DNA from 2 places in the Pseudomonas sp. ZT5P21 genome. Region 1 is predicted to be linked to the other one. Evidence: riboswitches for the same ligand, from Rfam matches in the RefSeq annotation. Region 1 holds a riboswitch; the other holds the start of a gene.
The links. Region 1 has a riboswitch for cobalamin ahead of ACYZT9_RS13015 (CbtB domain-containing protein). Riboswitches for the same ligand answer to the same signal wherever they lie in the genome.

Region 1 (15,369 bases):
GGCAAGTCAACGCCTTGCCGGGTTACGGTCCGGAGCGCCGGGCCAACCCGTTCAGCACCTTCGAGGCGATCCCGGCGCAGGCGCGGTATCAGTTCATGCTCGATAACGCCGAATACTTCGTGCGCACCTTTATTCGTGGGCCGGTCTGCCGCGGTCAGATCGCGACCGACGTGATCCGCGATCATTTCTGGGCGCTGTTCCAGGCACCGGAACACGACCTCTACATCACTGACCCCAATTATCGCGGCCAGGCCACGCCGTTGCTGGCCATGCCCGGGCAGAACGATGACGTTGGCAGTGTCCTGAGCCTGTGGCATGACTACCGCGACAAGCGCAACGAATACGAGGCGCTGCGCCGCGACTACTACGCTGATTCACCGGCGCCGAGCTGGTCGACCTTGTGGGCTGGAAACGACAATGCGTTGCTGAGCATTTTCCGGCATTTCGACAGCGCCTCAGTGAACAAGGGTCTGATCGGCGATGTGCCACAAACGCTGTGGCTGTTCGATTTCCCGCTGCTGGAACGCACGTATTATCAGCTGGCAGTCAATTTCGATGTGTTCGGCAACGTTTCCCATCAAGCGCAAACGCGCCTGTACTTCGACCTGATCCGCAATGGCGCCGAGCAGAACTTCCTGCGTCTGATGCCCGCCGATTCGCGGGACGGCTACCTCGACGACTGGTACCAGCGCGGCGGCAAATTCAAGATGTGGCTGGACTATGAAGCCATCGACAACGACAAACCCACCGCGCTGAAGCTCGATGAGAAAGACCCGAAACGCGACTTTGCAATGCAACTGCTGAGCCGTTACGGCGAGCTCAATGCCAGGCCCGATCCGATCAACCGTTGTGACGGGGCGTATTGCTCACGGCCGAACATTGATCCGGCGTTGCAGAGTGCCGAGCAGGCCCTGAGCCGCCTGACGTCGCGTCCTGCCGCCGGACTGAAAGTCATCGATCAGTTGCCGGAAGCAACAATGCTGCGTATCGAAACGGCGAGTGGCGAGCGCGAGGTTTACAGCCTGTTGCGCAACCGCGCGCACAGCAACGTGGCGTTCCTGTTGGGCGAGTCGCTGCGTTACCAACCGGGGCTCGACACGCTCACCCTTTTCCCTGGCGTACTCAGCAGCTATCCGAACTTCATGTTCAACATTCCCGCCGATCAGGTGCCAGCGTTCGTAGAGGCGATGGAAAATACCCGGGACGCCAACCGATTCGAAAAAATCGTCGAGCGCTGGGGAATTCGCCGTAGCCATCCGCAGTTCTGGTTCTACTTCCATGACCTGAGCCAGTACGTCCAGGAAACCGACCCGGTGGAAGAGGGCGTGCTGGACATGAACCGCTACGAGAATCTTTGATCGACTTTTTTGTGGTGTGCCGGTGTCGGCACTTTAAGGCACCGCTGAATTAATGTGAGAGCGGGCTTGCTCGCGAAGGCGGTGTGTCAGACAAAACAATGTCGACTGACACTCCGCCTTCGCGAGCAAGCCCGCTCCCACAGGGAATTTGCGGGGATTTGTGGAGTGCGATCGAGAGGGCTGTCAATGTTGACGCATTTGGCCGTGGCGAGCTGGCGCTTTCCTGACATAAATACTAGGACTTTGTGTGGCGCGATGATTGGCGTAAACTGCGCGCAAGCCTGCGAGGAGTTTCCATGACCGCTATTACCATCACCGACGCCGCCCACGATTACCTGGCTGATCTGCTCTCCAAGCAGAACACCCCGGGCATCGGTATCCGCGTCTTTATCACCCAACCTGGCACCCAGTACGCCGAAACCTGCATTGCCTACTGCAAGCCGGGCGAAGAAAAACCAGAAGACACCGCGCTGGGGCTGAAAAGCTTCACGGCGTATATCGACTCGTTCAGCGAAGCTTTCCTGGACGACGCGGTTGTCGACTACGCGACCGACCGCATGGGCGGCCAGTTGACCATCAAGGCGCCAAACGCCAAAGTCCCAATGGTCAACGCTGACAGCCCGGTCAATGAACGCATCAACTATTACCTGCAGACCGAGATCAACCCGGGGCTTGCCAGCCACGGCGGTCAGGTCAGCCTGATCGATGTGGTCGACGACGGTATCGCCGTGTTGAAGTTCGGCGGCGGTTGCCAGGGCTGCGGCCAGGCGGACGTCACCCTGCGTGAAGGCATCGAGCGCACCTTGCTCGAGCGCATTCCCGAACTGAAGGGTGTGCGTGACGTGACCGACCACACGCAGAAAGAAAACGCCTACTACTAAGGTGTTCGCTGCGACATGAAAAAACGGCACCCGTGAGTGCCGTTTTTTTATGTGTAAAAATCACTGGCCCCATCGCGAGCAAGCTCGCTCCCACAATGATCTTTGTTGTAGGCAGCATGTGTTTGCGCTGAAAATCCAATGTGGGAGCGAGCTTGCTCGCGATGGGGCCCTAAGGTCTGTAAAGATGTGCATGCCCGGCACGGTACAGCGATGACTCACTAAAGTGATCACTGCCCAACACCCGACCCACCAAAATCAACGCCGTACGCCGAAACCCCTTCGCCTCAACCTTCCCGGCAATATCCGCCAGCGTCCCCACCACCCAATCCTGATCCGGCCAGGTTGCCCGGTGAATCACCGCAATCGGACAGTCCGCGCCGTAATGCGGCAGCAACTCAACCAGGATTTTTTCCAGATGATTGACCCCAAGGTGAATCGCCATGGTCGCGCCATGCTGCGCCAGGCTCCCCAGCTCCTCACCGGCGGGCATTGCAGTCTTGTCGGCGTAGCGCGTCAGAATCACGCTCTGTGACACGTCCGGCAAAGTCAGCTCAGCGCCCAAAAGTGCCGCACAGGCTGCCGTGGCGGTGACACCGGGGATGATTTCAAATGGAATGTCGAGTTCACGCAGATAACGAATCTGCTCGCCAATCGCCCCGTACAGACTCGGATCGCCGGAATGCACCCGCGCCACATCCTGCCCATTGGTATGGGCGGTCTTGATCAGTTCGATGATCTCTTTCAGGTGCAGTTCGGCGCTGTTGACCACCTGTTCGGCGCGGTGGCCTTCCAGCACGGCGGCGGGTACCAGGGAGCCGGCGTAGATGATCACCGGGCAGCTACGGATCAACCGTTGGCCTTTGACGGTGATCAGTTCCGGGTCGCCGGGACCTGCGCCAATGAAGTAGACGGTCATCGTCGTTTCCTGTCAGAAAAGGGGCTGGGCAACGCCTCAGATGAAGATTGCTCATAATCGAAGGCGCGGATTATCGAGGGTTTTACGCAGCGTAGGCCAATGCCAGAGTGGCCTGGGCGTATTTTTGTCGCGAGATCAGCAGTTTTGCCGGTGACTGAGCCAATTGTTCAGCGAGGGCAAGGGCGGCGCTTTCCGCTACGCCGTAGCAGCCGGTGCGTTCAAAAGCGATGTCCGAGCGGTGGCTGAGTCGCGGTTGATAACCGGCCAGTTGCTCACTGCTGAAGTACATCAGGGGCAGTTCGAGTTGTGCGGCGAGCTCGATCAGACCAGGTTCTTCGCGCTTCAGGTCGATGCTGGCCAAGGCCTTGATCTGGTGAAGCCCGATTTGATGCGCCTGTAACGCCTGATCGAGTAACGCCCGCAGCGTGCTGACAGGGCAGCCGCGCTGGCAGCCCAGGCCGACCACCAAAGTCGGCGCTGTGCCAGTATCCGTCATGCGGGGTATTGGCCATCGCTTTTGCGTCGGAACAACCAGGCGCTGATCAGGCCCAGGGCCAGCCAGAACGCCACATTGGTCAGCTGCGAAGCGATTTTGAACTGGGCTTCCAGGGCTTGCGGCGCGAGCATCGAGTGCACTTCCGGTTGCGGCGCGCCGATGACGTGAGGAACGGCGAGAATCGCCACGCCCAGGATCTTCATCAACCAGTGACGGCTGAACACGATCAGCGCGATGCCGGCAGCGGTGGACGCTGCAGTGCCGATCCACCAGATTTGCCGTTGTGCCAGATCCGCCGCGGCAGTGCCGGGCAGTTCAGGCGGCAGGCCGAGGGTCGGAGCCAGCACGAACGTTGCGTAACCGGCCAAGCCCCAAAGCAGACCCTGCGAGGTTTTGGTCGGCGCTCGCAAGGTGTAGAGGCCAGCGAGCATCAGGGCGAAACCCACTGCAACCACCAGGTTACCGCCGGTCGTCGACAGCACGCGCTGCCAGCCGTCTTCCGGTTCCCAGGCTTCGGAATCGTGGGTGTGAGCGGCGGTGCCGGCGGCGTGTTCATGAACTTCAACAGCAGCCGGCCCGGATTTCTCGTAGGTCTCGGCCTGCAGAATCAGCGGAGAGACCCAGAAGCTTTGCAGCAGGGTCAGCAGCAGGGCGGCCAGCAACCCGGTGAACCCTGCGGTTTGCGCAATACGCTTGATCATGTGGCAGGTCTCAATGGCACGGGAAAGCGGAGCTGTGACGGGTATCGTGCGCGGCGTTGTGCACGGCTTCGATGTGCGAGAAACCGGCGAAATACACGAGGCACGCGCCAAGGATCGATGCGCAGGCGGCAGCGGTCAGGCGTTGAGTCAAGGTCGTGGTGGTGGTGCTGGCTGATGTGTGGCCGGTGCTGCTGATGATCGACATGGCGCTTCCCTCTGGTCTGTCAGCGGGTGATATAGAGCGCATGGAAGGCCCCTGCGAATCGGGCACGCAGAAGTTCAAACAGCGCCCGCCCACCGCGGGTTTGTTATTCAGTGAACGCAATCGTCACTGTGTGTTGCGGGCCGGTCTCCGGGCTCGCGAGGGGCTTTGGCATTAACCGAAACCTGCAAGCATCACCTTCCCATGCCGAACTGCTGACACAGTGGATCTGACGCTTCGCTCGCTTACCGTTGCGGGGGCAGCACCGGACTGACATGGCTTTGAGTAAAGCACATGATTCACCGGTTTCCCGTTTCACCCTGTGAAGGGCACCCGTAACAAGCTGAGTAGGAGAGCATGGGCGAGGGTTGGGCGTCAATTGGCAGGAGTTCTCAACTCGAAACCGAGACTGGTACCTGTGGCGAGGGAGCTTGCTCCCGCTGGGTTGCGAAGCGACCCCCAACATTGCTTCAGGCATAACTCGCAAGCAAGTTTTACGACGGCTTCGCCGCCGAGCGGGAGCAAGCTCCCTCGCCACAAGGGATCGCGAGTGCCTCACGAACATTGACCCGCCCCAATACGATGCGTAGCCTTGCGCTTTCGAGGTTCTTCGGCGTTTGCCGAAGCTAAGAAGGGAACGCGGTCGATGCCGCGGCTGCCCCCGCAACTGTGAACGGTGATGTTCGCTGCCACGCCACTGCAAACCCTGTGCAAAGGTTCGCGGGAAGGCGCAGCGAATGCCAGGTTAGCGCCTGGCAAGCCGTCAGCCAGGAGACCTGCCTCGACACAGATTTCTCACTACAACCGGGCGGGGTGATCCGGTGGCGAACTCTTCCGCGCGCGCATCCGTCGCAGCGATTGTCGTCCCGTATGCCCGCCACCTTGCCAAAGGGCATCCGATGAAAACACTGGCCAAACTCCCCGTTACCATCGTTACCGGCTTCCTCGGCTCGGGCAAAACCACCTTGCTGCGGCACATGCTCGACAATGCCCAAGGCCGCCGCATCGCGGTGATCGTCAACGAGTTCGGCGAGTTGGGCATCGATGGCGAAATCCTCAAGCAGTGCTCCATCGGTTGCACCGAAGAAGAAGCCAGCGGCCGCGTCTACGAACTGGCCAACGGCTGCCTGTGCTGCACGGTTCAGGAAGAATTCTTCCCGGTGATGCGCGAACTGGTTGCCCGTCGCGGTGACCTCGATCACATCCTCATCGAAACCTCGGGCCTGGCCTTGCCCAAGCCTCTGGTTCAAGCCTTCCAGTGGCCTGAAATCCGCAGCGCCTGCACCGTTGATGCGGTGATCACCGTGGTTGACAGCCCGGCCGTTGCCGCCGGCACTTTCGCCGCCTTCCCGGATCAAGTGGACGCCCAGCGCAAACTTGACCCGAACCTGGACCACGAATCGCCGCTGCATGAACTGTTCGCCGACCAACTGGCCAGCGCCGACCTGGTGATCCTCAACAAAGCCGACCTGATCAGCCCGGAAGACCTGGCCCGCGTACGCCGGGAAGTCGCCGAAGAACTGCCGCCAGCGGTAAAAGTCATCGAAGCCAGCAGCGGTCGTCTGCCACTGGACGTGTTGATCGGCCTCGGCGCCGGTTCCGAAGAACACATCGACAGCCGCCACAGCCATCACGATCACCACCATGAAGGCGAAGATGATCATGATCATGATGCCTTCGATTCCATCTCCATCGAACTGCCACAAGCCGACGAAAGCCTGCTGCTGGACGCGCTGACCCAACTGGTGGTCAAGCACGGCATCCTGCGCGTCAAAGGCTTCGCCGCGATTCCGAACAAACCGATGCGTCTGCTGATCCAAGGCGTGGGCACGCGTTTCGACAAGCATTTCGATCGTCAGTGGGGCGCCGATGAAGCGCGCACCACGCGTCTGGTATTGATCGGCCAGGCGCTGGACGCCGCGCAACTCGAAGCGCAATTGCGCGCCGCGCTCAGCGTCTAGCCATGCACCTGCTCAGGACCCAGCCCGGCGGTTTCGTGTCGGATGACAACATCGCCGACCTTGGACAAACCCCGGCCGAGCTGGTGATCCTGTGCAGCGGCGATTCCAGCCTGGCGCTGCTCGCCGAAGCGGCGCAGCAATTGCCCGACGATTACCCGAGCGTGCGCCTGGCCAACCCGATGCAGGTGCAGAACCACGCGTCGGTCGACCTGTATTTCGATGAAGTGCTGCGCCACGCCAAGGTGATTCTGATTTCGCTGCATGGCGGCATTGCCTATTGGCGCTACGGCATTGAGCGACTGGTCGAGCTTTCGCAGCGCGGCGTGCAGCTGATTCTGGTGCCCGGCGATGATCGCCCGGATCCGGAGCTCAGCGACCTGAGCACGGTGATGGCAGAAGACCGTGATCGGCTCTGGCATTACCTGCGCCAGGGCGGTATGGCCAACGCCCTCGACCTGTTTCGCTGCCTGGCCAATCGCTGGCTGGAGCGCGACTATGCGTGGGCCGAACCGCAAACACTGCCGCGTACCGCGATCTACCACCCGCAAAAAAGCCCCGCCGCATTGAGTGATTGGCAAGCCGACTGGCAGGCTGGTCAACCCGTGGCGGCGGTGCTGTTTTACCGCTCGCATTTGCAGGCGGCAAACACCGCGTTCATCGATGTTTTCTGCCAGCGTTTGCAAGCGGCGGGGTTGAACCCCTTGCCGATTGCCGTGGCCAGTTTGAAGGAGCCCGGCTGCCTGACGGTGGTCGAGGACCTGCTGGACGAAGTCGAAGCTGGGTTGATTCTCAACACCACCGGTTTCGCCCAGTCCAGCCCCGAAGCGCCACATTTGCGACCGTTTCGCCGCAACATCCCGGTGATCCAGGCCATCTGCGCCCAGGACAACGAACCCGGCTGGCGTGCCAGCGAGCAGGGCCTCGGTCCGCGGGATCTGGCGATGCACATTGCGTTGCCCGAACTGGACGGGCGGATCATCAGCCGCCCGATCAGCTTCAAGGACCTGGCGTGGCGCAGCGAACGCAGTCAGTCCGACGTCGTTTGCTACCGGCCTGCACCTGAACGCATGGATTTTGTCGCCGAACTGGCGCGGCGCTGGATCGATCTGGCGCGGTTGCCGAACAGCGAAAAACGCATCGCCCTGATCCTCGCCAACTACCCGACCCGCGACGGGCGCATCGGCAATGGCGTCGGCCTCGACACACCCGCCGCTGCGTTGAATATCCTCCGTGCGTTGCACGCAGAAGGTTATCCGCTGCCCGCCGAACTGCCGGGCAGCGGCACCGCATTGATCCAGCAATTGCTCGGCAGTGTCAGCAACGACCTCGATACGCTCGACCAGCGTCCGTGTCATCAAAGCCTGGCGCTGGACGACTACACCTTGATGTTCAACGCCTTGCCCGAGGCCAACCGCCAAGCCGTGCTGGAACGCTGGGGCACGCCGGAAAGTGACCCGATGTGCCGTGGCGGGCGGATGATGATCGCCGGGGTGCGTTTCGGCCTGACCTTTGTCGGTATTCAACCGGCGCGCGGTTATCAGGTTGACCCGAGCGCGGTCTATCACGATCCGGACCTGGTGCCTCCCCACGGCTATCTGGCGTTCTACTTCTGGTTGCGCAACACCTACGGCGCTCACGGCGTTATCCACGTCGGCAAACACGGCAACCTCGAATGGCTGCCGGGCAAGGGCGTCGGGCTATCGGAAAACTGCTGGCCGGACGCGCTGCTCGGGCCGCTGCCCAATATCTATCCGTTTATTGTCAACGACCCGGGCGAGGGCGCTCAGGCCAAGCGTCGCACGCAAGCGGTGATCATCGATCACCTGATGCCGCCGCTCACTCGCGCCGAAACCTACGGCCCGCTGCGTAATCTCGAGCTGTTGGCCGACGAATATTACGAAGCGCAATTTCTTGATCCGCGTCGCGCCCGGGAATTGCAGCGCGACATCCTGCAACTGGTACGCGACACGCACATCGACCGCGAACTGCAACTGGACGACAAGCTCGACAGCGATGCCGATGCGGCGATCTGGCTGCCGCGTCTGGACACTTATCTGTGCGATTTGAAAGAGTCGCAAATCCGTGATGGCCTGCATGTGTTCGGCGAGTCGCCGACTGGGCGTTTGCGTATCGATACCTTGTTGGCGCTGTTGCGGATACCCCGTGGCGACGGGCGAGGGGCGCAATCGAGTTTGTTGCGGGCGTTGGCGAAGGCGTTTGAATTGGGTTTCGATCCGCTGGATTGTGCGTTGGCCGATTTGTGGACAGGGCCGCGTCCATTGGAACTGCAAACCCTCAACGATGAAGTCTGGCGCACGGCCGGCGATACCCGCGAACGCCTGGAATTGTTCGCCGCTCAACTGATCGAGCAGGCACTAAACCAGCCTCATGCCATCCCCGGACCCTGTGGGAGCGAGCTTGCTCGCGAAGGCGGAGTGTCAGTCGACATTGATTTGCCTGACCCACCGCTATCGCGAGCAAGCTCGCTCCCACAGGAGTCGTGTTGGTCCGACGTCAGCGCCATCATTGAGAGCCTGCGCGAAGTGGTCGCTCCTCGGCTCGACGCCTGCGGTCCCGCCGAAATGCGCGGTCTGCTCGACGCCCTCAGCGGTCGTTTCGTGCCGGCCGGCCCTAGCGGCGCGCCAAGTCGCGGTCGTCTGGACGTGCTGCCGACCGGGCGCAATTTCTACTCGGTGGACGTGCGCAACCTGCCAACCACCACCGCCTGGCGCATCGGTTTCCAGTCGGCGAACCTGATCCTTGAGCGGCACTTGCAGGACCACGGCGATCATCTGCGTCAGCTCGGCCTGTCGGTCTGGGGTACCGCGACCATGCGCACCGGTGGCGATGACATCGCGCAAGCCATGGCACTGATGGGCGTGCGCCCGGTCTGGGCGACGGGCAGTCAGCGCGTCGATGATTTTGAAATTCTGCCGCTGAGTTTGCTCGACCGCCCGCGGGTCGACGTGACCTTGCGCGTGTCCGGTTTCTTCCGTGATGCGTTTGCCAATCTGATCCGTCTGTTCGACGCCGCCGTGCAAGCGGTCGCCGCGCTGGATGAGCCCGACGATCTCAACCCTTTGGCGGCCAAGGTCCGCGCCGAGCGTGAAGCGTTACTGCAATCGGGCCTCGATGAAGAGGTGGCAAAACGTCAGGCGGGTTGGCGCATCTTCGGCGCCAAACCCGGCGCGTACGGCGCGGGTGTGCAGGGCGCTATCGATGGTCGTCTGTGGCAAAGTCGCGAGGACCTGGCCAAGGTTTACCTGAACTGGGGCGGCTACGCTTACGGCGGTACGGACGAAGGCACCGCCGCCCGCGAACAGTTCGCCCAACGCCTGAGCCAGGTTCAGGCCGTGCTGCAAAACCAGGACAACCGTGAGCATGACTTGCTCGATTCCAACGACTACTACCAGTTCCAGGGAGGCATGCTCGCCGCCGTGGAAAGTCTGAGCGGCGCAGCAGCGGCCAGTTACCATGGCGATCACAGCCAACCGGACTTGCCGAGAATCCGTACCTTGAAGGAAGAGCTGAACCGGGTGATCCGCTCCCGGGCGGCGAATCCAAAGTGGATCGACGGCGTGAAGCGCCACGGCTACAAAGGTGCGTTTGAACTGGCGGCCACGGTCGATAACCTGTTCGCCTTCGACGCGACGACGCAACTGATCGACGACCACCAGTACGCGTTGCTGGCGGATGCCTACCTTCTGGATCCGGCGACCCGCGAGTTTGTTCGCGAACATAATCCGCATGCCTTGCGCGACATGACCGAACGCATGCTGGAAGCGCAGCAGCGCGGGATGTGGAAGGAACCGGGCGAGTACCGCGAGGCCCTGGAGAATTTGTTATTGGACATAGAAGAAGACGGCTGACAGCCTTCACCTGTGGGAGCGGGCTTGCTCGCGAAAGCGGTGGATCATTCAATATTGATGTCGGCTGACCCACCGCATTCGCGAGCAAGCCCGCTCCCACAGGGATTGAGGTGCCTGTGATACCACCGACCATGACCGAGTATTTAAGATGACCGACACCCCGCATTTCCCGCTCTCCGCCGTGGTCGGCGCCGATGACTTGAAGCTGGCCTTGTACCTCACCGCCATCGACCCGAAAATCGGCGGCGTGCTGATCGAGGGCCCGCGCGGCATGGCCAAATCCACTTTGGCCCGCGGCCTCGCGGATTTGCTCGCCAGCGGTCAATTCGTCACCTTGCCGCTCGGTGCCACGGAAGAACGTCTGGTTGGCACACTCGACCTCGACGCGGCCCTGAGCGAAGGTCGCGCGCAATTTTCTCCCGGCGTGTTGGCCAAGGCTGACGGCGGCGTGCTGTACGTCGATGAAGTCAATCTGCTGCCCGATCACCTCGTGGACCTGCTACTCGACGTGGCCGCCAGCGGCACCAACCTGATCGAGCGAGACGGCATTTCCCATCGGCATTCGGCGAAATTCGTGCTGATCGGCACGATGAACCCGGAAGAGGGTGAACTGCGGCCACAACTGCTCGACCGCTTTGGATTGAACGTCGCGCTCAGTGGCCATACCGCACCGACGCAACGTGGTCAGATCATCCGTCGGCGTCTGGATTTCGACAGTGATCCGCAAAGGTTCTGCGCCGAGTGGGAGCGCCAGCAGCAATCCTTGCGCGAACGTTGTGAGAAAGCGCGCAGCGCACTGGCGAGCATTCCCCTCGACGATGAAGCGCTGGCGCAGATTACCGAGCGCTGTTTTGCCGCGGGCGTCGATGGCCTGCGCGCCGATCTGGTCTGGTTGCGCGCAGCCCGTGCCCATGCGGCGTGGCGGGGTGCGAGCGCCATTGCCGAGGACGACATCGACGCGGTCGCTGAATTCGCCTTGCGCCACCGTCGTCGCGAACAGTCTCCGCCGGCGCCGCAGCAGTCCCGGCAACCCGCACCCCAACATTCCAGCCCGAGCGAAGGCCAGGGCCAGTGGGGCGAAATGCCCGCCCAGGCGCTGCCGGTCGGTGCCCGGCGTGAAGTGCCGAGCTGGCCAAAAAAGCCCTAGGCATTCGCCCTCGATCTGATGCGGGGGCGAATGCCAGACCCCGCGCCGGACGGCTGGACAACGGCAAACTGGGCAAACGCCACGCCGCGCGCAGCGGCTTGGTCAACTGGCCCGGCACCTTGCTCAATGGTCGTCCTCGTCAACGCCAGGATGTGCTGTTTCATTTGCGCACCCGTTCGCCCCACGAATTGTGGCTGGTGATCGTCGACGCCTCGGCCTCGACGCGCCGCCACCAGGCATTGAGCGATGCCAAGGGTTTGTTGGCGCAACTGTTCGATGACGCCTACCGCCAACGCGCGCGACTGGCGTTGTTGACGGCCAGCGGTCAAGCACCCACGTGGCAAGTGCAGGGGTTGAAAGCATCCACCGGCTTACGCCACTGGCTCGATGGCCTCGGCGCGGGCGGTGGCACGCCGTTGCTGGCTGCGCTCGGCGAGGCGAGACAATGGCTGAGCGCACGGCAAAAACGTTTTCCGGCGGAACAGCAACGGTTGTTGCTGGTGACTGATGGCCGGTTGAAGGATTGGCCGATGTTGCCGGCGCTGGAGTGTCCGGGGCTGCTGATCGATATCGAGCGCGGGCCGATTCGTTTAGGTCGAAGCAGGCTGTTGGCAGAGCAGCTAAGCACTGAATATCGACATATTGATGAGCTGATTTCAGGCTGAGTATTTGGGTTTCTGCTGTGGCCCCATCGCGAGCAAGCTCGCTCCCACACTAGATTTTCAGTCTTCACAAATCCTGTGGAGCGAGCTTGCTCGCGATGGCATCACCCCGGTTTCGGATAATCACGGCTAATCTGCATCGCTGCCTATGCTCTGAAAGCAAGCCATTCACAGGAGTGAAGCATGCGTGTTCTAGCCACAAACAGTCAGGACGATTTCCGCGTCAAAGCCTACGCCGGCACCAACGGCGTGCTACTGGCCATGGACGTGGCCGAATCCCGTCGCACGGGCCTGCTGGGTTTCGCCATCGAAAAACAGCAAGGCAGCAAGCCCTGGTTGTTCCTGTTCAACAGCCTGACGTTCCCCGGCAAGGCCCATACGTTCCCGCAGTTCCACGCCACCCCGAGCGATCTCGCGCCGTTGCAGAAATTTCGCTGGGCCGATTACGCAGTCAATCCAGGGATGACGATCCATTACCGGATTTACTTGGCGTACGGCAGTGCTGACGCACCGCAACTGGGCGAATACCTGGAGGTGACCGTCACGTCCGACAATGGCCTGCCGCACAATCAAAGCGTGATCTTCAACCGCGCGGTGGCCGCCAGTCAGGCGTTCCAGCGCAAATTTCCCGACCTCGATGCGCTGATCAGCACCCACAAAAACCTGCCCATCGAAGCCTGGCCCGACGCCCCTCGGCAATGGCTGGAAAATGGTCTGCTCGGGCGTTTGCTCGGGTTTATCGAGCGGGCGGTGGATGGTCAGTGGGCGCTGGACGTTGCCATTTACGAATACGAGTTGGAAATTGTCGTCGATGCCGTCAATGCAGCGTTCGAACGGGGTGTGAAGGTTCGCGTGCTGTATCACGCGCAACCCGGCGATGACGCCACCGCCATCAACGAAACCAGCCTGGAAAAAATCCCGGCGGCTAACAAGCGCGGGCGGGTCACTCACAACATCTTCCACAACAAGTTCATGGTGCTGAGCCGGGTCGATGCAGCCGGGCAGCGTCAGCCCGAAGCGGTGCTGTGCGGCAGTACCAATTTCACGCCCAATGGCGTTTATCGCCAGGCCAACGTGGTGCATGTGCTGGACGATGCAAACGTCAGCGCCAGCTATCTGAGCACCTTCGAGCAGGTTTGGGCGACACCGGCCGACGTCGGCGCTACCCGGCAATGGATCACTCAGAATAACCCGATGAATCCGCAACAACCGTTGTTCGTCGGCTTCTCGCCACGTTCGGGGCAGGGTGATTTGCGGGCGTTTGTCGAGATCATCAACGCCGCGAAAAAGGACGTGCTATTCGTCACCGCGTTCGCCTTGCCCGACGATATTCTCAATGCGCTGCTCGGCCAGCCCCACGACGACATTTTACGTTATGGCCTGCAAAACACCGTGAGCCGCATTACTGGTTTCCACGCCGACCGCAGCGCCGAATTCGCCGCCACCGCGCTGCTTAACACCGGGCTGGAAGGCTGGCTTCGCGAGAACATAAAAGGCCAGAAGGGTAACCTGCTGGTGCACACCAAAGCCGTGGTCACCGATTTCACCAGCGACGCGCCGACAATCATCAGTGGCAGCCACAACCTCAGCGCTGCGGCCAGTAACGGCAACGACGAGAACTACCTGATCGTTCGCGGCGATACTGACCTGGCTGATCGTTATGGTTTGGAGTTGCTGCGGTTCTACGAGCATTACCGCTTTCGTTACTTTGCCAAGAAGCTAGCGCTCAAGCAGGTCCGGCCGTTGGCGGCGGATGATAGCTGGACCCATGATTATTACCTCGCAGGGGATTTACGGCAGCTCTCGCGACTGCGTTTTTCAGGACGATAAATCGGTGGTTTCAATGGCCCCATCGCGAGCAAGCTCGCTCCCACAGGATTTGTGAACACTGAAGATCCCATGTGGGAGCGAGCTTGCTCGCGATTGGGGCAACGCGGTCTCTGGCGTCAGCGAAACCAGTTAGTCCGCGCCAACTCCATCGCCTCATCCCCACGCCCGCTCCCGATTACTTGCCCATCGCTTGACGGTACTGCCGCGTGCGCCGGCCGATGTACAAGCGGTCGAGGATCAGCGCCCAGACTGCTGACACTTCGGGCCGGGGCTTGCGTCCACGGCTGAGGCGATGGAGCTGGAACTTCACCACGGCCATGCTTGCCAATGCGGCCAACGGCTTGCGTTTCCAGCGGATCGGCGGCAATTGCGGATGGCTGTCCTGGCCTTCGCGCCAGTGTTTGACCAACTGCGGTTCGAGGGCCAGCGCCGTGCCGATACCGGCCATGGCGATGCCGCTGTCGAGCACTTGTTCGACGATCGCCAGACGTCGAATTCCGCCCGTTACCATCACCGGCATGCGCGCCACGCTGGCCAGTTCGTCGGCCATCTCCAGAAAGTACGCTTCCCGCGCCAGGGTCCGGCCATCGCGCGCTTCGCCTTGCATGGCCGGTGCTTCGTAGCTGCCGCCCGACAACTCCAACAAATCTATCTGCAGATCGTTGAGCCACTGGATCACTTGTCGGGCGTCGTCGGCATCGAATCCGCCGCGCTGGAAGTCGGCGGAGTTTAGCTTCACCGCCACACAAAACTGCGGTGGCACGGATTGGCGAACGGCGCTGACGACTTCCAGCAGCAGGCGCGCGCGATTCTCAAGCGACCCGCCCCAGCGGTCGGTTCGACGGTTAGTCAGCGGCGACAGGAACTGACTGATCAGGTAACCGTGTGCTGCATGAATCTGCACGCCGGTGAATCCGGCTTTTTCAGCGAGCGCAGCGCTGGTGGCGAAGCGCGTGATCACCTCGGCGATATCGCCCTCGGACATCGGTTTGGGTTCGGCAAACATCTTGGAAAATGAACCAAGATCCAGCGCCACCGCCGAGGGCGCCCACGCTTGCTGGCCGAGGTTGGCCATGGTCTGGCGGCCCGGATGATTGAGCTGCATCCAGAATTGCGCGCCAGCGGAGCGGCCAATACTTGCCCACTGACGAAAGCGTTCCATGTCCCGCTCGTCTTCCAGCACCACGCCACCGGGGCCGGTCATGGCGCGGCGATCAATCATCACGTTGCCGGTCAGCAACAACCCGGCTTCGCCCCCAGCCCAGGCCTGATACAACCGAAATAGCGCATCGGAAGGTCCCTGCCCGGTATCGGCAAGGTTCTCTTCCATCGCCGCTTTGGCGATG
Region 2 (15,369 bases), 1.3 Mb from region 1:
AAATGTGGCGTTCGCGATCGTCCATCAGCGCAGCGACCAACACCTCGGCACAGTCGTTGATGCCTTCGACTTTCAGCTTCATGAATTCGTCGGTGCGCTCGCCCAGGGCTTCGGCGGTGCGGACGCGCTCTTCTTCCACCAACAACCGGATCTTGCCGCGCAGGGCGCGATCGCTGACGCGGATGAAGCGCCAGGGCTGCATCAAGCCGACGCTCGGCGCCTGGTGCGCGGCTTCGAGCAGGCGCCGGAGCAACTCAGGCTCGACGGTGCCGCCGCTGAAGTGGCGCATGTCGCGGCGTTCGGCGATGGCACGGTAGACCGCTGCGCGTTCGGCCTGGCTGAATGCGTTGTCAGTCATGGCCTCTTCGCGAGCAAGCTCGCTCCCACAGGAATTTGAGTTTCTGCAGGTAATACACGGTCAACTGTAGGAGCTGGCTTGCCAGCGATGGCGGCCTCAAGGTCAGGTAGAAATAGTGCGGCGATCGCTTTCGGATTCGACGGAAAATAGAAATGCACATAAGAAGCCGTCATCCGCCCCTCACGATATACCGCTTCCGCCCCACGCCCGCCATTAGGGCTGAGGCCACGGGCAATCGGCTCAAGTTCGGTACTGGTCAACGAATGATGATAGGTATGCCCACGGAGCGAGCCTTCCGGCAACTCGACCGCCTGCAGCGCCAGCGCTGCCAGCCGTTTTTGCATCACCGCATCACCGGCCAGCAAACCGACCAGCTCTGCGCGAGTGCCTTCGACATCGGTCAGCGAGTCGAGCAGATACAGCATGCCGCCACACTCGGCCAATAATGGTTTGCCCGCCGCGTGATGAGCACGAATGGCGTTGAGCATCGGGGTGTTCTGTGCCAGCGCCACATGGTGCAATTCCGGGTAACCGCCCGGCAAATAGAGGCTATCAGCCTCCGGCAACTGCGCGTCGCGAGTCGGTGAGAAAAACAGCAATTCGGCGCCCATGGCTCGCAGCAAATCCAGACTCGCGCCGTAGGTGAATGCGAAGGCATCATCACGGGCAACAGCGATTCGCACACCGGCCAGCAACGGCTCGGCAGCGATCACGTCAGGCGCGGCGAATTCCACTGCGGGAGGCAGCGCGACTTCGCAACTGCTGGCCAGGGCATCCGCCGCCGCATCAAGACGCAGATCGAGATCATTCAATTCACTGGCTTGAACCAGACCGAGATGCCGGCTCGGCAATTCAATCCCGGTTTCCCGGGACAACGCGCCATACCAGCGCAAGCCTTCAGTGAGGCTGCCTTCGAGCAACTGCGCATGACGCAAGGTGCCGACGCGGTTGGCCAGCACGCCGGCAAACGGCAAGTCCGGCTGATACTTCGCCAGCCCCAACGCGAGTGCGCCAAAGGTCTGCGCCATCGCGGTGCCGTCGATCACCCCGAGCACCGGCACACCGAAGTGCCGCGCCAGATCGGCGCTCGACGGCGTGCCGTCGAACAGCCCCATGACGCCTTCGATCAGGATCAGGTCGGCTTCACCGGCGGCGTCCCACAACAGTCGACGACTTTCTTGTTCACCAACCATCCACATGTCCAGTTGATACACCGGCGCACCGCTGGCGCGCTCGAGAATCATCGGGTCGAGAAAGTCCGGTCCGCATTTGAATACGCGAACCTTGCGCCCCTGATTGCGATGCAAACGGGCCAGCGCGGCGGTGACGGTGGTCTTGCCCTGACCGGAGGCCGGCGCGGCAATCAAGACCGCCGGGCAATGACGTGGTTGATTCACAGCTCGACGCCTTTTTGCGCTTTGATCCCGGCCTGGAAGGCGTGCTTGATGACGCCCATTTCAGTGACGGTATCGGCCAGTTCGATCATCTCCGGCTTCGCACCACGACCGGTGACCACCACGTGTTGCATCGGCGGACGCGCCTGCAAGTCGCTGAGCACCCGATCGAGGTCGAGGTAACCGTGCTTGAGGGCGATGTTCAACTCATCCAGCACCACCAGGCCGATCGACGGGTCTCGCAGCAGTTCACGGGACACTTCCCAAGCGGCTTCGGCGGCGGCGATGTCCCGTTGGCGGTCCTGGGTTTCCCAGGTAAAACCCTCGCCCATCACATGAAAACGCACCTGCTCCGGAAAGCGCCGGAAGAACCGTTCTTCACCGGTGCTGTTGCGGCCCTTGATGAACTGAACCACGCCGCACTGCATGCCATGGCCCATGGAGCGGGCGAGCATGCCGAACGCCGAACTGCTTTTGCCTTTGCCGTTGCCGGTCAGCACCAGCAGCAGGCCGCATTCATTCGGCGAGTTGGCGATGCGTTCGTCGATCACGGCTTTTTTGCGCAGCATGCGCGCCAGATGGCGTTCGTCACGATCGGGGGTATCAGTCATGGGGAGCTCTCCGTTGAGGCTGGATAACGGCGGGCAGGCGCAAGAATAGACGGCAAGAAGCCTGGCATCGCCCACCGTGATGCCGCTGGATGGATCAGGCCGGTCTCCGGGCTCATGAGCGGCGTTTCGCCTGACTGCGCGCCTTCCCATGTCGATATCGGCACAGTGGCTCTGATGCGCAGTGTTCACTCATTTACCGTTGCGGGGGCAGCGCCGGGATCGTGGTTGTTCATCAGTTGAACGAACGCCTCACCGGCTTCCCTGTTTCACTCTGTCGACCAAGGCCACAGAGCACCTGAAACAAGCCGCGAAGGTTAGAGGGTTGGGGGTGGAGCGTCAATTAAAGCCGGGAAGCCGTCGGCTGAAAAACTGCCGCTGATCAAATAACTGACGCCAATCTTGTGCCACACTTCGAGCGGTGATATCAAAGAGCCACAACCCCATATCACAATAACAAGGGTAAGCCACATGCAAGGTATGATCATCAGCAATCCGAAGCTGGAATTCCTGCGTCCGGTGCTCGAACGCTGGTTTGACTGTATCGACCGTTACAACGCCGTTCGCGGCGATAACGACACGCCTTATTGGTACGACGAAAAAGCCAACCTCGGCTTGCTCTCGGCCGCCGCCTGGATGGCAGAGATGGTCACGCTGCAACAGACGCCGACCCGCAAACAAAACGAAGAAGGCGAACGCAACGCCCGCGCCGACCTGTTCATCGCCGCCAGCGAAGAGCGCGCTTACCTTCAGGCCACGCAGCGCTGGCCCCGAGTCAACAGCCTGAACCTGACACAGGCGCTGGCTGATATCACCAGCGACGCCCGGCGAACCAGCTACGCCAGCGACCTGAAACTCGGTTGCCTGTTCGTTGCACCGCAAAAAGCCCAGCACGGCGCTAGCCCGGAAGAACTCCAGGACATGGTCGATGACCTGCAAAAGGAACATACCTGCGCCGTCGCCTGGTATTTCCCCTACGCCTACCGCAAGTTGCGCAACGAAGCCGGCCACTACCACCCCGGTATCGCCGTGCTGTTCAAGTAAGCTCGCGGCTGACCGGTTGAACCATCGCGGGTTTGCGCTTCTCTATTGATCAGGTCACTGCATTTATAGGGAAGATCAGCATGCGCAAGCCCCAGCTCGTTCTCGTCATCGCCCTCGCCGGAGGGCTCGCCGCCTGCGGTGAAAGCGCCAGCCTGCAAGTCTCCGACGGCACCGGCCCGTCGCCCAAACTTCCAGAACCGAACAAAACCCTGATCCCAACGGTGAACATTGCCCCGGCGATCGGCTGGCCGGCCGGTGTGCAACCCACAGCGGCGGCGGGAACTCAAGTGACGGCATACGCTGAAGGCCTCGATCACCCGCGCTGGCTGTATGTGCTGCCGAACGGTGACGTGCTCGTCGCTGAAACCAATGCGCCGCCTAAACCCGACGATGGCAAAGGCGTTAAAGGCTGGGTCATGAAGAAGGTCATGGGCCGCGCTGGTGCCGGCGTACCGAGCCCTAACCGCATTACGCTGTTGCGGGACAAGGACCGCGACGGCATCGCCGAAACCCGCACGGTGTTTCTGGAAAACCTCAACTCGCCCTTCGGTATGACCCTGGTCGGCAATGACTTGTATGTCGCTGACACGGACCGCTTGCTGCGTTTCCGCTATGAGGATGGCGACACGGCAATCAAGTCGCAGCCGATCAAAGTGGTTGATCTGCCGGGCGGCACGCTGAATCACCACTGGACGAAAAATGTCATCGCCAGCAAGGACGGCAGCAAGCTTTACGTTACGGTAGGCTCCAACAGCAACATCGGCGAAAACGGCATGGATCAGGAAGAAGGTCGCGCGGCGATCTGGGAAGTGGATCGTGCCACCGGCAATCACCGGATCTTCGCCTCGGGGATTCGCAATCCAAATGGTTTGGCCTGGGAGCCGCACAGCGGTGCTCTATGGACGGCTGTCAACGAGCGGGATGAAATCGGCAGCGACCTGGTGCCGGACTACATCACTTCCGTAAAAGAGGGCGGATTCTACGGCTGGCCTTACAGCTATTACGGCCAGCACGTCGACATCCGCGTTGAGCCGCAAAAACCGGACCTGGTAGCCAAGGCTATCGCGCCAGACTACGCGGTCGGCCCGCACACCGCTTCACTGGGCCTGACGTTTGCTGAAGGCAACACGCTGCCGGCGCAATTCAAGGAAGGCGCCTTCATCGGCCAGCACGGCTCGTGGAACCGCAAGCCGCACAGTGGTTACAAAGTGATTTTCGTGCCCTTCAGTGCCGGCAAGCCGACCGGGCAACCGGTTGATGTGCTCACGGGTTTCCTCAATGCAGAGGAGAAAGCCATGGGCCGGCCAGTAGGTGTGGTGATTGATCAGCAAGGCGACTTGCTGGTGGCGGATGATGTGGGGAACAAGGTGTGGCGGGTGTCGGCGGTCAAGTAATCTCCAACGGCCAACTTATAGCTGCGAATCAAGGATTGCGCGCAAGATGCTCAGGCTGCAATACACGCTTGGCGCTCAGGTAGGCTTTTTGCCAGTAAGCCTTGGACAAGCTGTCGAGCTTCACGGTGCCACCGGTGGCGGGCGCATGGACGAAGCGACCTTCGCCGACATAGATCCCGGCGTGACTGACCTGAGAGCCGCCATTGGTCGCGAAGAAAAGCAGGTCACCGGTTTGCAGGCCTTCCTTACCGACATTGGCCGCTTGCATGCTGATCATCTCGCGGGTGGTGCGTGGCAGAGATATGCCCGTGACGTCACGGTAGACATAACCGATCAGGCCGCTGCAATCGAACCCGGAATCCGGCGTGTTGCCACCCCAACGATAAGGCGTACCCACCAGGCCCAACGCACGAAACAGCACGTCTTCGGCCTCGGGCGAAAACGGTTGGGCGGAACTGAAAACGATCGGCGCGCGAACTACCGGCGCAGGCGGTGGTGTGCGGCTGGCGCAGGCGCTGAGCAGCGCTGCGAAGAACATCAGTGCGAGGCGGGCCGACATTGTCATCTGCAGAACATCCTGATCTGGCTGCGGCTTTTTTCTGCCGACGGAGCAGAAAAGAAAACCGCCTGCGCAGGACGCAGGCGGTTTGCCATCAATAATAGATCAGGATTCTAGCGGCTATGCGCCAAACTTCAAGTAAGACTTTAAGTTCGCCTTACAAGTTGTCCGCCTACTCTGTTTCAGAAAGGCTATGTCGCCACTAGATGCGGCGACAGCAAGGACAATTACTTGCGTGCCGTGACCACGGTTGGGGCCATCGCGAGTGCGCGCTTGGCTTCGATGAAGGTTTTGCTCCAATAGCTGTCGCCGAGGCTATCAACCCGGACGCCACCGCTTTTGCGGCTGCTGGAGTGGATGAACTGGTTGTCGCCGAGGTAGATCCCGGCGTGACTGACACGACCGCGACGGCCATTGGTGGCGAAGAACAGCAGATCGCCCGGCTTGAGCGCGCTTCGAGCAACCAACGGCGCGTCCACGTTGATCATTTCGCGAGTGGACCGCGGCAGGTTCATGCCGGCCTCTTCACGGAACAGATAACCGATGAAGCCGCTGCAATCAAAGCCAGCCTCGGAGGTGCCGCCGAAACGGTAACGGGTACCGATCAGGGACATGCCACGTTCGAGGATGCTGTCGGCCAATACCGGAAGCTGGTACGACTTGCCGTCGGCGAAGTTGGCCAGTTCTTTGTCGGAGGCTACGCCGTCCTGGTAAAGAGAGTCCTGGAAAAGAACGGAAGACGATTGCGTAGTATCTGAATTTTTAACCTGTTGTTGAGGCGCTTGCTCGGACACGGGAGAGTGGGCAGCGCAACCGAACAACAGGGTAACGAGTGCGAGAGGCACGAGGGGTGCAAAGCGATTTAGCATGGGCACGACCGTGGCTGATAGTTGTAAAGAAGCCGAGACTATGCCCGCTATCATCCTCATTTGCAAATTCAATCGAACTTTATGTGACTTTCCGGTTTCGCGTTTCCATCTAAGCGCTTAAGCCCAATTTAGACACTTGCGCGATTTACGCCCTGTAGGAAAGCGAACTTTTTGGCGCCTGAAATATGCCAAAACCGTGCAAGAACCAGGCTTTACCAGCCCAGTGTCTCTTTAAGAAACGGAATGGTCAGCTTGCGCTGAGCTTGAAGAGAAGCCTGATCGAGACGTTCGAGAAGCTCGAACAACGCACTCATGCTACGAGTGCCTCGGGTCAAGATAAAATGTCCGACTTCATCGGTCAGGTGCAGTCCACGACGGGACGCACGCAGTTGCAGCGCACGCAGTTTGTCTTCGTCGGACAGCGGTCGCATCTGGAAGATCAGCGCCAGCGTGAGACGGGATTTCAGGTCCGCCAGCTTCACCGGCAATTCACGCGGCGACGTCGATGCTGCAATCAGCAGGCGCCGACCGCTGTCACGCAGTCGATTGAACAGATGGAACAACGCCTCTTCCCAGTCCGCCTTGCCGGCAACCGCTTGCAGGTCATCCAGGCAGACCAGTTCGTACTGTTCGAGGTTGTCGAGAATTTCGATACCGCGATCCATCAGCTCGGCCAGCGGCAGATACACCGCCGTCTCACCCATCTGTTCGAAGCGCAGGCAGGCCGCCTGCAACAAATGTGTGCGCCCTACCCCGTGCTTGCCCCAGAGGTAAATCAGGCTTTCGGTCCAGCCGGCGTCGGCTTCGCACAGCCGCTCGACATAGCCGAGTGCAGCGGCATTGGCGCCTGGGTAGTAATTGATAAAGGTAGCGTCATCACGCAGACGCACACCTAGGGGCAGCTGAATCGGTTTCATGCTGACTGAACAGTTCCAAAGGAACCGTTAGTGGCCTCTGTGTAAAGTTTGCGAAGTTTATACCCGTGACGCTGACCGCACAATGCGACAGACCATAAGCAAAATCAAAGGTTTGCGTTATCACACCGGTTTTATGAGTGATTTTTTGGCGGCGCATGTGACAGTCATGCATGAGATACCGGTCGGCCTGATACTGAACCAGGCCGCCCGCAATGCGTCATTGGCGAACCTTAAAGCTCAGGCTCGTCGACGCCGCCGTACACGTCAGAATCTTTATACAAGTCATGCATATGGCGTACGAGCACCATGATCACCGCGGCTACCGGCAGCGCCAGCAATATGCCGGTAAAACCGAACAGTTCACCGCCCGCCAGAATCGCAAATATCACCGCCACCGGGTGCAGACCGATCCGGTCTCCCACCAGCCAAGGCGTCAGCACCATACCCTCCAGGGCCTGGCCAACCATGAACACCGCAACGATGCCGACCATGGGGTACAAGTCACCACCAAACTGGAACAGACCGGCAATCAACGCCGCGCCAATCCCGATCACGAACCCCATGTACGGCACAATCGCCGCCAGGCCCGCGATCATCCCGATCAGCAACCCCAGCTCCAGCCCTACCAGCATCAGGCCCGCCGAATAGATCACACCCAGCGCCACCATCACCAGCAATTGCCCGCGCACGAACGCACCCAGCACTTCATGGCATTCGTCTGCCAGAGTCACGATGCGCTCTTCACTGTCGCGGGGCAGCAGGCTACGGATCTTGGCCATCATCAGATCCCAGTCACGCAGCAAGTAAAAACTCACTACCGGGATCAACACCAGATTGGCGATCAATCCGATCAATGCAAGGCCGGAAGCGGTCGCCTGGCTCAGCACCACACCGACGATGTCGGTGGTCTGACCCATGTGTTCGCTGAGCGCAGCCTTGAGTTTGTCGAATTTCCAGAACCCCTCCGACAGCCCGAATTTCGATTGCGCCCACGGCAATGCAGTATTTTGCAACCAGTCGAGCATCTGCGGCACCAGCTCGTACAAGCGGAACAACTGCTTGGCGAGCATCGGCACCAACACCAGCAGCAACGTAGTGAGGATCAAAGTGAACAGCGCAAACACCGCCACCACGCCCCAGGTCCGGGACAGGCCTGCCTTTTCCAGCCGATCAACCAGCGGGTCGAACAGATACGCCAGCAATAGCGCCACCAGAAACGGTGTCAGAATCGAATGCAACAGCCAGATAAACGCACAGAGCAGAACCACTCCACCCAACCAGAACCAACGCCGCGTATCGGCCATGTACCACTCCATATGCAGCTATATAAAGAAAGAAAACCTTACCAACGGAAACGCAATTGCGGCACCGGTGCAGGCGTTGACGCTACAGCAGGCGCCGAACCCTCGGCCACCGGTTGAACAGGCACCGTTGGTGCCGGCGCCTCCCCCGCTGGTACCTCTTGCAACTTCGCCAGCGACAATTGCGACCGCAACTGCTCGGCGCTGCCACTGACCCGGTAGAGAATCCGGTCAGCGTCAACACTTTGCAGGCGCGCGTTAAACGGCTCGAGCAAACGCCCAAGCGTCGCGTAACGCTCCAGATTCATACCCTGCACTTCCAGCAATTGTTCGCCCGAGGCACCCGGCTTGACTACAAAGCGTGGCGCGAGACGCTGACTGACCGCCAGCATCACCGCATCGGCCACGGCGGCCTGATCCGCCCCCTGCACGCTGCCTGCTTCCTTCTTATCACCCAGCCACAATTGCCATTTGGCCTGCCACGGACCACTCTCTTCACGGGCATGCACGGCCAGCAAGGCGTCAGCGTTGTAACGATCCGATGCGCCGCGCAAGGGCGCCGCATCCGTGCCTCCAAGATTTGGTGCCGTGGCGACCAGTTGCTCGCTCAGGTCCGCCAGTGGCAGACGCAGCGGCAGACCACGATGTTGTGCCGCGCGACGCAACGGCGCAGCGCTGGCCTGGCCATCACCGACCAGGCTCGCACCCTCGGCTGAGTCATTCAGCCACCACGTCAGAATCGATGGCCGGTTCGCACCCCATAACGACAGCCCGGCACGGCGCAACGCCTGCTCGGTGCTGGCCGGGTCGAAATCGACTTTCAGCACTTCTGGTGGGCCCGCGTCGAAGCCGTACTGGCTGATGATCTGCTGCGGGTCCTTGCGAATCGCCGCCAACCCCGAACTTTGCGCAGCCTTGGGATCGCCGGTCAGGCGCAACACCAGCGTGTCGAGCGCACGCTGAGTGGCTTGATCGCGCTCTTCCGGCGCCTGGCTGGTGACAGGCTCGCGCACCTGATAAAGGCTTTTGAGGGTTTCGGCATGACTCGCCAGACTGACAAGAGACAAACAACCCACAAACAATGATCTGAAAAAACGCATGGAAGATCCCTGACGACAAGAGCGGCTGGAAACTGACCGCATGAACAATCGAGCAAGGCTGTGACCACCGCCCGACGCAAAACATTCACACGTCCCGGTTAAGTTTTTCGCACTGCCATAACGATAGACGGTTAATCGCGATACCTTATACAGCCAAGCGGGAGGCGACCAACACGGGCAATACCGGTTTTTTTGTATCGATATGCCCCTGCTGTCGGCCTGAGGATGGCCGCTGCCCCTCAAGCCTGATAAAATCGCGCGCCTTCGCAGACCGGCAACAGCCGGGCGCCCTGAAATTCCCGCAAGGCACATGCCCTTCGTTTGTTTCGGCGGTCCCACTGGACTCGGTCGTTACCCCTGAATCCCCCCTAAAGGCCTGGATCATGAGCAAGCAACCCTCCCTGAGCTACAAGGACGCCGGTGTAGACATCGACGCCGGTGAAGCATTGGTCGAACGCATCAAGAGCGTCGCCAAGCGCACTGCGCGCCCGGAAGTCATGGGCGGCCTGGGCGGTTTCGGCGCCCTCTGCGAAATCCCGGCCGGCTACAAGCAGCCTGTACTGGTTTCCGGCACTGACGGCGTCGGCACCAAGCTGCGTCTGGCGCTGAACCTGAACAAGCACGACAGCATCGGCATCGACCTGGTGGCCATGTGCGTGAACGACCTGGTGGTTTGCGGCGCCGAGCCGCTGTTCTTCCTCGACTACTACGCCACCGGCAAACTCAACGTCGAAACCGCGACCCAGGTCGTCACTGGCATCGGCGCAGGCTGCGAACTGTCCGGCTGCTCCCTGGTCGGCGGCGAAACCGCTGAAATGCCGGGCATGTACGAAGGCGAAGACTACGACCTGGCCGGCTTCTGCGTCGGCGTCGTGGAAAAATCCGAAATCATCGACGGTTCGAAAGTCGCTGCCGGCGACGCCCTGCTCGCCCTGCCTTCTTCCGGCCCGCACTCCAACGGCTACTCGCTGATCCGCAAGATCATCGAAGTCTCCGGTGCCGACATCGAAAACATCCAGCTCGATGGCAAGCCACTGACCGACCTGCTGATGGCCCCGACCCGCATCTACGTGAAGCCGTTGCTCAAGCTGATCAAGGAAACCGGCGCGGTCAAAGCCATGGCTCACATCACCGGTGGCGGCCTGCTGGACAACATCCCGCGCGTGCTGCCAAAAGGCGCTCAAGCGGTGGTCGACGTCGCCAGCTGGACCCGTCCTGCCGTGTTCGACTGGTTGCAAGAAAAAGGCAACGTCGACGAAAACGAAATGCACCGCGTGCTGAACTGCGGCGTCGGCATGGTGATTTGCGTGGCTCAAGAGCACGTTGAAACCGCGTTGAACGTGCTGCGTGAGGCCGGCGAGCAGCCTTGGGTCATCGGCCAGATCGCCACCGCTGCCGAAGGTGCGGCCCAGGTCGAACTGAAGAACCTTAAGGCGCACTAATGTCCGTCACCTGTGATGTCGTGGTGCTGTTGTCCGGCACCGGCAGTAACTTGCAGGCCTTGATCGACAGCACGCGGACCGGCAACAGCCCGGTCCGCATCGCTGCGGTGATTTCCAACCGCGCCGACGCCTACGGCCTGCAACGCGCCAGGGATGCGGGTATCGACACCCGTTCCCTGGATCACAAGGCTTTCGAAGGCCGCGAAGCCTTCGATGCCGCGCTTATCGAACTGATCGACGCGTTCAATCCCAAACTCGTGGTACTGGCCGGTTTCATGCGCATCCTCAGCGCTGACTTCGTGCGTCACTACGCGGGTCGCCTGCTCAACATCCATCCCTCGCTGCTGCCCAAATACAAAGGGTTACACACTCATCAGCGCGCGCTGGAGGCCGGCGACACTGAACACGGCTGTTCCGTGCACTTTGTCACCGAGGAACTCGATGGCGGACCACTGGTCGTACAGGCAGTAATACCGGTAGAGTTGCACGATTCGCCGCAGAGTCTGGCGCAGCGAGTTCACACCCAGGAACACCTGATCTACCCGATGGCCGTCCGCTGGTTTGCCGAAGGCCGTTTATCACTTGGTGAACAAGGTGCTTTACTGGATGGCAAGTTACTCGCGGCCAGCGGCCACTTGATTCGAACCTAGGAGATTATATGCGTCGCGCCCTGCTCTTCGCTTGCGCTCTGCTCGCCCTGCCTTTCGCGCAGGCAACAGAACTTCAACCCTTCTCCGCCAGCTACACCGCCGACTGGAAGCAACTTCCAATGAGCGGCACTGCCGAGCGCAGCCTGACCAAGGAAGCCAACGGCGTCTGGAAGCTCAGCTTCAAGGCCTCGATGATGATCGCCAGCCTGACCGAAGAAAGTACCCTGACGCTGGATAAGGACACCCTGCTGCCACAGTCCTACCACTTTGAGCGCGGTGGCCTGGGCAAAGCCAAAAAGGCCGACCTGGACTTCGACTGGACCACCAAAATGGTCACCGGCACCGATCGCGGTGACGCGGTCAAGATCCCCCTCAACCGCGGCATGGTCGATAAATCCACCTATCAGTTGGCCCTGCAACACGATGTCGCCGCTGGCAAGAAAAGCATGAGCTATCAGGTGGTTGATGATGGCGAAGTCGATACCTATGACTTCCGCGTGCTGGGGTCGGAAAAAGTCGACACCAAGGCTGGTCAGATCGACGCAATCAAGGTCGAGCGCGTGCGCGACCCGACACAAAGCAAGCGCATCACCGTGCTGTGGTTTGCCAAGGACTGGGATTACCTGCTGGTCCGCCTGCAACAAGTCGAAACCGACGGCAAGGAGTACAACATCATGCTCCTCGACGGTAAGGTCAACGGCAAGGCTGTTAAAGGCAACTGATCCGAAGCAACATCAAAAGCCCTGCAACCGCGGGGCTTTTTTTCGCCAGCTGATCCCCCCGCGGGGTTCACCCGAAGAAGTGGAACGCGTCACAGGAGGAATGCTCTATACCTTCAAGGTCTTTTTCGACCGAATGACTTTCCCTACTGCTGAGGTTTCCCATGACCGTTACCGTCAATACCGTTTCCGCCGAAGGTTTTCGCCACAGCGTACAAATCGATGACCACGAGCTCTTTGCCGATGTGCCGACCACTGCCGGCGGTGAAGGCTCGGCGCCCGAGCCACACGATTACTTCGATGCTGCGCTCGGTGCCTGCAAGGCCCTGACTTTGAAGATGTATGCAAAGAAGAAAGACATCCCGCTGACCGGGGTCACGGTCGAGGTCAAACGCGACAACAGTGAAGAGCAGAAAGGCAAATACGCGCTGCACGTCAACCTGACCCTCAAGGGTGTGCTAACTGATGCCCAGCGCGACGAACTGCACCGTGTAGCTGACCGCTGCCCAGTGCACAAATTGATGACCACCACTGACGTCAGCATCGAAACCCATCTGTCCGAAGGTGCCTTCAGCCAATAGCGGCAAGGCTCGGGCAAGCGGGTTATGCTCCATGCGTCACTCGCTCAGCCTGGAATGCACCATGAACACTCCGCTCGTGATCCGCCCCCGCGCCGAAGACGTCGAAGGCCAGCCGATTCTTCGTCCGCTGCCTTCAGCCAAATGCCGCAGCGTCGGGCCTTTTGTGTTTTTCGACCACATGCTCGAAACCTGCTATTCGGCGGGCAAAGGCATGAACATCCGTCAGCATCCGCACATTGGCCTGTCGACCCTCACCTACTTGTTCAAAGGAAAAATCCAGCACAAGGACAGCCTCGGTTCCGATCAGGTGGTGGAGGCCGGTGACGTCAGCTGGATGACCGCAGGCAGCGCCATTGCCCACGTCGAGCGTACGCCCGAGGCATTGAAGGAAAGCGGGTTCACCCTGCACGGGTTGCAGATATGGCTGGCATCCCAAAGGAACATGAACAGGGTCCGGGACACTACAGCCACCATCCAGCCGCCACACTGCCGGTCAGCGATAACCTTGGGGTGAAGATCCGGATGATCGCCGGCTCAGGTTTTTGCCTGGAATCGCCGGTGCCGGTGCTTTCTCCTACGTTGTACGCGGAACTGAACCTGCAGACAGCGACCACGCTGCTGATTCCCACCGAGCATGAAGAACGGGCGCTGTATGTGTTGAGCGGCGAGTTGCAGCTCGATGGCGAGCTGATAGAACCTCATTCGCTGGTGGTGCTGCCTGTCGGGGAGGAAATGACATTGTTCGCTGAAAGCGACTGCCATGCGGTGTTGTTCGGAGGCGCGCCGCTGGACGGTCCGCGAAGGATCAACTGGAATTTTGTGGCGAGCGATCCGACGGCGATCGACGATGCGCGTCGGCGCTGGGCGGCTGGGGATTGGCCGACGGTGCCGGGGGAAGTTGAGCGGATCGAATTGCCTTAGTATCCTCGGTGTTAGACACACCGGATTCGCGAGCAAGCCCGCTCCCACATTTGACCGCGAGCTAATGTGGGAGCGGGCTTGCTCGCGAAGAGGTCGGCGTTGGCACCGAGAGTACCAAAAGCAGCAGCAATTCCTGACGTGCGGTAAAAAACCAGAATAAAAAAACCCGCCGAAGCGGGTTTTTTGTACAGCGCAGTTAAACCGACAGTTCAACCAGCAGCTTGTTGAGGCGGCGCACATACGCGGCCGGGTCCTTCAAGCTGTCGCCGGCCGCCAGGGCCGCCTGATCGAAGAGAATGTGCGACAGGTCGCCGAAGCGCTCGTCGCTTTGCTCATTGTCGAGTTTCTCGATCAGCGGGTGAGCCGGGTTGAACTCGAAGATCGGCTTCGAATCCGGCACCTTCTGGCCGCTGGCTTCGAGGATCTGACGCATCTGCAGGCCCAGGTCTTGCTCGCCGATAGCCAGAATTGCCGGGGAATCGGTCAGACGATGGGAAACCCGCACTTCCGCAACCGAATCGCCCAGTGCAGTTTTCAGACGCTCGACCAGACCTTCTTTCGACTTGGCGACTTCTTCCGCGGCTTTCTTGTCCTCTTCCGAGTCCAGGTTGCCCAGATCCAGGTCACCGCGCGCCACGTCGACAAAGCTCTTGCCGTCGAAGTCGCTGAGGTAGCTCATCAGCCACTCGTCGATGCGGTCGGTCAGCAAGAGGACTTCGATGCCTTTCTTGCGGAAGACTTCCAGGTGCGGGCTGTTTTTGACTTGCGCGTAGGTTTCGCCGGTCAGGTAGTAAATCTTGTCCTGACCTTCCTTGGCGCGAGCCAGGTACTCGGCCAGACCCACGACTTGCTCACCTTCTTCGCCCTGAGTGGACGCAAAACGCAGCAGGCCAGCGATTTTCTCTTTGTTAGCGAAGTCTTCTGCCGGTCCTTCTTTCATGACCTGACCGAAGTTCTTCCAGAAGCCTTTGTATTGCTCAGGCTCGTTCTTCGCCAGTTTTTCGAGCATGTCCAGAACGCGCTTGGTCAGCGCCGACTTCATGGAATCGATGATCGGGTCTTTCTGCAGGATTTCCCGCGACACGTTCAGCGACAGGTCGTTGGAATCGACCACGCCTTTGATGAAGCGCAGGTACAGCGGCAGGAACGACTCGGCCTGATCCATGACGAACACACGCTGCACGTACAGCTTCAGGCCTTTCGGCGCTTCACGCTGGTACAGGTCGAACGGAGCACGGGTCGGAACGTAAAGCAGCGAGCTGTATTCGAGCTTGCCTTCGACCTTGTTGTGGCTCCAGCTCAGCGGGTTCTCGAAATCGTGAGCGATGTGTTTGTAGAACTCCTGGTATTCCTCGTCCTTGATCTCGGTGCGAGGACGGGTCCACAAGGCGCTGGCGCGGTTGACGGTTTCCCATTCAACGGCCGGCTTCTCTTCACCTTCAGCGACTGCTACTTCTTTCGGCAACTCGATCGGCAAAGCGATATGGTCAGAGTACTTCTTGATGATGTTGC

Region 2: linked by a shared signal. The riboswitch ahead of cobO (cob(I)yrinic acid a,c-diamide adenosyltransferase) and the one ahead of ACYZT9_RS13015 (CbtB domain-containing protein) in region 1 are both predicted to bind cobalamin.

The regions. Positions count from the first base shown of each region.
Region 1 is NZ_CM142705.1:2,776,842-2,792,210, forward strand. It holds gene ACYZT9_RS12990 (fatty acid cis/trans isomerase) at 1-1,358, shown strand, start outside; gene nfuA (Fe-S biogenesis protein NfuA) at 1,655-2,239, shown strand; gene cobM (precorrin-4 C(11)-methyltransferase) at 2,409-3,155, opposite strand; gene ACYZT9_RS13005 (cobalamin biosynthesis protein) at 3,238-3,651, opposite strand; gene ACYZT9_RS13010 (CbtA family protein) at 3,648-4,352, opposite strand; gene ACYZT9_RS13015 (CbtB domain-containing protein) at 4,363-4,557, opposite strand; cobalamin riboswitch at 4,679-4,906, opposite strand; cobalamin riboswitch at 5,141-5,352, shown strand; gene cobW (cobalamin biosynthesis protein CobW) at 5,454-6,515, shown strand; gene cobN (cobaltochelatase subunit CobN) at 6,518-10,384, shown strand; partial or broken gene ACYZT9_RS13030 (metal ABC transporter ATP-binding protein) at 10,397-10,486, shown strand; gene ACYZT9_RS13035 (ATP-binding protein) at 10,533-11,531, shown strand; gene ACYZT9_RS13040 (vWA domain-containing protein) at 11,651-12,196, shown strand; gene ACYZT9_RS13045 (phospholipase D-like domain-containing protein) at 12,377-14,023, shown strand; gene ACYZT9_RS13050 (NADH:flavin oxidoreductase/NADH oxidase family protein) at 14,199-15,369, opposite strand, start outside.
Region 2 is NZ_CM142705.1:4,124,187-4,139,555, forward strand. It holds gene bluB (5,6-dimethylbenzimidazole synthase) at 1-358, opposite strand, end outside; gene ACYZT9_RS19100 (cobyrinate a,c-diamide synthase) at 355-1,755, opposite strand; gene cobO (cob(I)yrinic acid a,c-diamide adenosyltransferase) at 1,752-2,363, opposite strand; cobalamin riboswitch at 2,444-2,677, opposite strand; gene ACYZT9_RS19110 (hypothetical protein) at 2,832-3,404, shown strand; gene ACYZT9_RS19115 (PQQ-dependent sugar dehydrogenase) at 3,485-4,798, shown strand; gene ACYZT9_RS19120 (C40 family peptidase) at 4,827-5,363, opposite strand; gene ACYZT9_RS19125 (C40 family peptidase) at 5,585-6,226, opposite strand; gene hda (DnaA regulatory inactivator Hda) at 6,439-7,143, opposite strand; gene ACYZT9_RS19135 (AI-2E family transporter) at 7,374-8,447, opposite strand; gene ACYZT9_RS19140 (DUF2066 domain-containing protein) at 8,486-9,544, opposite strand; gene purM (phosphoribosylformylglycinamidine cyclo-ligase) at 9,928-10,986, shown strand; gene purN (phosphoribosylglycinamide formyltransferase) at 10,986-11,636, shown strand; gene ACYZT9_RS19155 (DUF3108 domain-containing protein) at 11,645-12,358, shown strand; gene ACYZT9_RS19160 (OsmC family protein) at 12,520-12,936, shown strand; partial or broken gene ACYZT9_RS19165 (pirin family protein) at 12,998-13,857, shown strand; gene htpG (molecular chaperone HtpG) at 14,054-15,369, opposite strand, start outside.